Regions from separate parts of the Enterobacter sp. KBR-315C3_2022 genome, predicted to be linked through region 2. Evidence: predicted binding sites of a transcription regulator. Region 2 holds the regulator's gene; each other region holds the start of a gene.
The links. Region 2 encodes Fur, which represses iron uptake genes when iron is present. Its sites were predicted from a motif close to ATAATAATGAGAACNACTATCAA; they were not measured.

Region 1: sodA (superoxide dismutase [Mn]) is a predicted target of Fur. The motif match lies at 1,162-1,184, and genes of this name have one in related genera.
Region 3: sufA (Fe-S cluster assembly scaffold SufA) is a predicted target of Fur. The motif match lies at 1,265-1,287, and genes of this name have one in related genera.

Annotation. Positions count from the first base shown of each region.
Region 1 is NZ_JBGKEB010000007.1:66,775-69,039, forward strand. It holds gene rhaT (L-rhamnose/proton symporter RhaT) at 1-968, opposite strand, end outside; gene sodA (superoxide dismutase [Mn]) at 1,258-1,878, shown strand; gene yiiM (6-hydroxyaminopurine reductase) at 1,945-2,265, shown strand, end outside.
Region 2 is NZ_JBGKEB010000008.1:83,520-85,784, forward strand. It holds gene ybfE (LexA regulated protein) at 1-199, shown strand, start outside; gene fldA (flavodoxin FldA) at 355-885, shown strand; gene fur (ferric iron uptake transcriptional regulator) at 1,177-1,623, shown strand; gene chiQ (ChiQ/YbfN family lipoprotein) at 1,718-2,047, opposite strand; gene chiP (chitoporin) at 2,091-2,265, opposite strand, start outside.
Region 3 is NZ_JBGKEB010000009.1:141,257-143,521, reverse strand. It holds gene sufB (Fe-S cluster assembly protein SufB) at 1-848, opposite strand, end outside; gene sufA (Fe-S cluster assembly scaffold SufA) at 857-1,225, opposite strand; gene AB8804_RS11960 (MerR family transcriptional regulator) at 1,566-2,265, opposite strand, start outside.

The DNA.
Region 1 (2,265 bases), on a different contig from region 2:
ACGCCGACCGGGCGACGGCCCGCGTTGTTCCACTCTTTCAGAATCAGCCCTACCAGCCCGCCGCACAGCACGTAGAAGCTCATGTGCAGCATCCAGCTCATGTAGTCGTACTGCGGCGGGATGCTGGCGTGCCCCCAGGCATAGAAGAAGAACTGCAGATACCACATCAGGCCGCCGAGCGCGGAAAGCAGGACGTTGCTGATAAGAAGTGATTTTGCCAGCGAGAAGTCGGCTTTTACCGACAGGTCCTTCACTTTTGCCAGACGAATGAAGCAGAAGCCGAGGTTAACCAGCGCCCCGCCGCCCATGATCACCACGTAGCTCGGCAGCGCCACGTACAGCGGGTCAACGCCCAGCGCGGCGGCGGCGTCATGCATCGGTTTAGCGGCGTTCATGGCGAACGACATTCCGGCCGAGAAGATGCCGCACATCACCGCCAGCACCAGCCCTTTCTTCAGGTTAAACTCTTCCGCCCTGATGCCCATCTTGCGCTCTTTCAGCTGGCCCGCGCGGGTCACGATGCCCACGCCGATAACCGCTACCAGCACGCCCAGCAGCGTCATTCGCCCGCCCCGGGTGTTAATCAGCACGTCGAAATTACCGTTGATGATCGGCGTCATCAGGGTGCCGACGATCAGGGTGATGCCAATCGCAATGCCGATGCCCATCGACATGCCGAGATAGCGCATGGTCAGGCCGTAGTTGATGTTGCCAATCCCCCACATCGCGCCGAACAGGAACACCGGCAGCAGGGTCGAGGCGCTGAAGGAGGAGAAGTAGCCCCAGAAATCCGGAAGCAGCATGGCGCTGATGGTCCAGGGCAGAATCAGCCACGACACCGTGCCGCCCACGGACCACATGGTTTCCCATGACCAGTGCCTGACCTTTTTGAACGGGGCATAGAAACAGGCCGCGCTGGCCGCGCCGATTAAATGCCAGAAAATCCCCATCGTAATCGCATGATTCATGTTCACATCCTCATCGTTTTTATCGGCTGGTGGTGTCCCACTCTCACGATGAGTGTAAAAATTAGGCGATTTTATGACCTTCAAGCGGTTGCCGCCTCCGGGTCACGGGTGGCAATCAGCCCGTTAACCGCGTGAGCAGACTCACAATTTCGCTATTGATCAAAAATTCAATAACCTTATAGAAAGTACGGCATTGATAATCATTTTCAATATCATTTAATTAACTATAATGAACCAACTGCTTACGCGGCATTAACAGCTGTGCCGCCCGACAATAATGGAGAGGATTATGAGTTATACACTGCCATCCCTGCCGTATGCCTACGACGCACTGGAACCGCATTTCGACAAGCAGACGATGGAAATCCATCACACTAAACACCACCAGACCTACGTGAACAACGCGAACGCCGCGCTGGAAAGCCTGCCAGAGTTCGCTAACCTGCCGGTTGAAGAGCTGATCGCCAAGCTGGACCAGCTGCCAGCGGACAAGAAAACCGTACTGCGCAACAACGCGGGCGGCCACGCTAACCACAGCCTGTTCTGGAAAGGCCTGAAAACCGGTACCACCCTGCAGGGCGACCTGAAAGCGGCTATCGAGCGCGATTTCGGCTCCGTAGACAACTTCAAAGCGGAATTCGAAAAAGCCGCTGCGACCCGTTTCGGCTCCGGCTGGGCGTGGCTGGTACTGAAAGGCGACAAGCTGGCGGTGGTTTCTACCGCGAACCAGGACTCCCCGCTGATGGGTGAAGCAATCTCTGGCGCATCCGGCTTCCCAATCGTGGGCCTGGACGTGTGGGAACACGCTTACTACCTGAAATTCCAGAACCGCCGCCCGGACTACATCAAAGCCTTCTGGGACGTGGTGAACTGGGACGAAGCCGCAGCGCGTTTCGCCGCGAAAAAATAAGGTTGCATTGACCTGACTGAGAAGCGAGTCTTATGGCTCGCTTTTTTTGTATCTGAAGGAGTAGATATGCACTATCCGGTGAATGTGTTTACGGGCAGGGTCAGGGACTACGACGGCAGCCGCCCGAGCGCCATTGCTAAAATTCAGGTCGACGGCGAGCTGACGTTAACCGACCTCGGGCTGGCGGGCGACGAGCAGGCCGAGAAGAAAATCCACGGCGGGCCCGATCGCGCGCTGTGCCACTATCCGCGCGAGCACTATCAGCACTGGATAGCCGAGTTCCCGGAGCAGGCGGAGCTGTTTGTTGCGCCCGCGTTTGGTGAGAATCTCTCCACCGACGGGCTGACCGAAAAGAACGTTTTTATCGGTGATATCTTCCGCTGGGGC
Region 2 (2,265 bases):
TGATGAACAGCTGCGTATTAATAAACGCAACCAGCTTAAACGCGATAAAAATCGTGGGCTTAAGCGTGTCGAACTGAAGCTCAATGCTGATGCGGTTGATGCGCTTAACGAGCTGGCTGAGGCTCGCAACATTAGCCGCAGCGAGCTGATTGAAGAGATGTTGATCGCCCAGCTCGGGACGCTTCGCGCGAAAGCATAAGTCTGAAAATTCCCCAAAATTCTCTTTTCATGTAGCACAGAGTGCAGTCCTGCGCGATTGCGGTTTCCGCAGGGTTGCGTGTTCTGCTATTATTGCCCTTATCCGTGGACAATTTGCGCCACCATACTATTAAGTTTCAAGAGGTTATTTTACTCATGGCAATCATCGGCATTTTCTTCGGCAGTGACACCGGCAATACCGAAAACATCGCAAAAAACATTCAAAAACAGCTCGGTAAAGACGTTGCCGATGTGCACGACATCGCCAAGAGCAGCAAAGAAGATCTCGAAGGCTATGACATCCTGCTGCTGGGCATCCCGACCTGGTACTACGGCGAAGCGCAGTGCGACTGGGATGACTTCTTCCCTACGCTTGAAGAGGTGGACTTCAACGGCAAGCTGGTCGCCCTGTTCGGCTGTGGCGATCAGGAAGACTACGCGGAATATTTCTGCGATGCGCTGGGCACCATCCGCGACATCATCGAGCCGCGCGGCGCGGCGATTGTCGGCCACTGGCCAACCGCGGGCTATCATTTTGAAGCCTCAAAAGGCCTGGCGGATGACGATCACTTTGTAGGCCTGGCCATTGACGAAGACCGTCAGCCAGAACTGACCGCCGAACGCGTTGAAAAATGGGTGAAGCAGGTTCGTGAAGAGCTGAACCTGGACGACATCCTCAACGCCTGATATCCCTGCGGCGCAACTTCGGTTGCGCCCGTTGTTCAGGTCAAACCGATTAAATTAATTGCTACAAACTTTTAACTTTTTCGTCCAGACCTGTACAATATCCCCCTGGTAAAACGTGGGCTTCATCGGACAAGTTTGTTGGTGATACCCCATTTTTATAAGCATACTTTGCTTGAGACTTGCAGTTTTCATTTAGGCGTGGCAGTTCTATAATGAGACGCATTATCCCAAGAGCATTCTCTCTCACTTGTTCTTTTGAAGTGAATCGTTTAGCAACAGGACAGATTCCGCATGACCGACAACAATACCGCATTAAAGAAGGCTGGCCTGAAAGTTACGCTTCCTCGGTTAAAAATCCTTGAAGTGCTTCAGGGGCCAGATAATCACCATGTCAGTGCGGAAGACCTTTACAAGCGTCTTATCGACATGGGCGAAGAAATTGGCCTGGCAACCGTCTATCGCGTGTTGAACCAGTTTGATGACGCGGGCATTGTTACCCGTCATAACTTTGAAGGCGGTAAATCTGTTTTCGAACTGACTCAGCAGCACCACCACGATCACCTGATCTGCCTCGACTGCGGCAAGGTGATTGAATTTAGCGATGATTCCATCGAATCACGCCAGCGTGAAATCGCAGCGCGTCACGGTATCCGCCTGACTAACCACAGCCTGTACCTGTATGGCCACTGCGCTGAAGGCGATTGCCGCGAAAACGACCGCGCGCACGACGCCAAGTAATCCCTATTCATACTCTGAGCCAGCCGCAAGGTTGGCTTTTTTTTTGCCAAAAAAAGCCCGGTGGCGCAGCGTCACCGGGCGTAAAAACAGCGTATTAGTTGTTGTTGCTGCGAATTTCCTGCCAGATCTTATCGCAGCGCTTCGCCACTTCCTGATCGTTACCGGTTTTACGCGCCTGAATGCAGGCCTGATAATCCATCACCCGGACGTTCTCCTGCGTGGCGAACTGCTCGTGCGCCTTCTCTTTTTTCAGCACGTTCAGCACGCTTTGACAGGCCTCGATTTTTTCTGGCGAGCCTTGCGCGGTATTGATACAGGCGCTGTACGCCTCTTTCAGCCGCGAATCTTCTTTCGGCCCCGGTGAGGTTGCGCAGCCTGCAAGCCCGGCGGTCATCACCGCGACAAGAACGATTTTCTTAAACATAGCCGTCTCCATTCCGGCGAGCCTTAGCCCGCCAGAGCGTTTATCAGAAGATAGTGAATGGGGCGATAACAATGAACTTCACGTCGCGCTCATCCTGGAAGATGTTGCCGTAACCGCCGCCCCAGCTCGGGATATCGGAGTGGTTGTCGTACTGGGTGAAGTGCAGTTTGAACATGGTGCCTTTCGCGCGGCCGTCCTGGACGGTGTACATCGCATCC
Region 3 (2,265 bases), on a different contig from region 2:
GAGTATTTCACTTCGGCATCTTTATGGATGATGACCTCCACCACCGCCGCGTGCAGCTGATAGCTGTCGCGCACCGGCGCGGAACAGCCTTCGATGTAGCTCACGTAGCTGCCCTCATCGGCGACGAGGATCGTGCGCTCGAACTGGCCCGTTTTTTCCGCGTTGATGCGGAAATAGGTGGAGAGCTCCATCGGGCAGCGCACGCCTTTCGGCACGTAGATAAACGTCCCGTCTGACGCCACCGCCGCGTTGAGCGCCGCAAAGAAGTTGTCGTTGCTCGGCACCACGGTGCCGATGTATTTTTTCACCAGCTCGGGGTGATCGTGGATCGCCTCGCCGAAGGAGCAGAAAATGATTCCCTGCTCCGCCAGCTTTTCGCGGTAGGTCGTCGCCACCGATACGGAGTCAAAGATGGCGTCCACCGCCACCTCTCTCCCCTCGCGAACCGGAACGCCCAGCTGGTTAAAGGCCTCTTCAACCTCTTTGCTCAGGAAGCTGTTCTCGGCGCCCGTTTGCTGCACCGCGCCGGGCTGCGAGGCGCAGGTGTCGTCGCAGCTGCCGCAGGACGGCGCGGAGTAATAGCTGTAGTCCTGATAGTTAAGCTTGTCGTAGTGCGCCTTCAGCCAGTGCGGCTCTTCCATCTCCAGCCAGGCGCGGAAGGCGCTCAGGCGAAATTCAAGCATCCACTCCGGCTCGTTGCGCTTGGCCGAAATCGCGCGGACGACGTCCTCGTTAATGCCCTTCGCCAGCTCGTCCGTTTGAAGCTGCGTGAAGAACCCTTCTTTATAGTTGAGGTGTCCGCCGCTCCAGGTGTTCACATCGCTCGTTGCTTCAGTATGTCGAGACATAGTACCGCCTATACCCCAAAACTTTCGCCGCAGCCGCATTCGTTCTGGGCTTTCGGGTTATGAAATTTGAAAAGCTGATTTAAGCCTTCGCGCACGTAATCCACTTCCGTCCCGTCAATGAAGGGCATCGCCTGAAGGGCGACGTACAGCTTCGCGCCGTCGGTTTCAAAGACTAAATCGTCTTTTTCAGGCTCCGTGACCGTATCAAGAACATAGCCGAAGCCCGCGCAGCCGGTTTGCTTAACGCCCAGGCGCACGCCGAGAATGTCGGGCTTCTTCGCCACCAGCTCGTGAATATGTGCCGCTGCCGCAGGCGTAAGCGTAAGGCCACGCCAGGCAAAATCAGCAGGGTTAAAGGTTTCTGATTGTAATTCCATAGTTCCACCTCATGTCGAGAGCCGCAGGGGCATAACACCATGTTAGTGATAACGATTATCACTTCAACCCCCTGACAGCAGGGGCTTTGCGCGTAGTCGCCCTTTTTGGCACCTTTTACTAAGCATAGACCCTGTGAAGAGATAAGGTCGGCAGGAAATAAATTGTTCAATGCATTGATAAATAATGCATTTCATTCTGAGAAGAAAACGTCACAACGGAAAGTTAAAATATGCATCGAAAATGCCTATTTTTGAAATAGAGGATTATTTTTTGCGCAGGTCAGCGCGATCGAACGAAATCGGGAGATGGAGGAATAAATAAAAGGTCCTTTCGGACCCGTTAAATAGCAGGATGAAACGATATTGCGAAGCCTTGTTCACGCCAGTGATCAAGCTGCTCCTGCTGGCGAAGCGTCATCTGCTTGCCCGTCCAGACGAAGATTTTTTGCCCCGGAAAAAGCTCCGGACGCGGTGAATCAATAGGATCTGCCAGCACGTCGATATGCCAGCCGTTGTGTGCAAGGCGGGCGGCTTCCAACCAAAGGTGCGTACGATCGTCACACTCCCAGCCGATAAGCAGCGCATCTTTTCCCGCTTTTTTGCGCGATTCCGTCAGGCTGGCGATGGCAAACTCAATCAACACGCCGTCGAGCAGGCTTGCCATATGGCGCACCGTGTTCTGATCCTGATTCATTCGCTGGCGCACGGGCGTGATGATGTTGTCGATCAGCACGTCCATAGCGTGGTCACGCCGGAACTCGCCAATCTTCGCTCGCAGCTTCGCGGGGTTCGCGTAGCGCAGAACGGTCATCATCTCTTCCTGCAGCGTTGCCCAGTTCCCCTGAGTCAGCACTTCCTTATTGCCCAGCAGCGCTTTTACTTTTCCAACCGACACGCCGCTTTTCATCAGGCGCTTAATTTCTTCGATACGCAGGATATCTTCATCGTCGAACTGACGATGGCCCCCCTCGCTGCGCTGGGGTTTCAGTAACCCATAGCGTCGCTGCCAGGCACGCAGTGTAACGGGGTTGATACCGCAT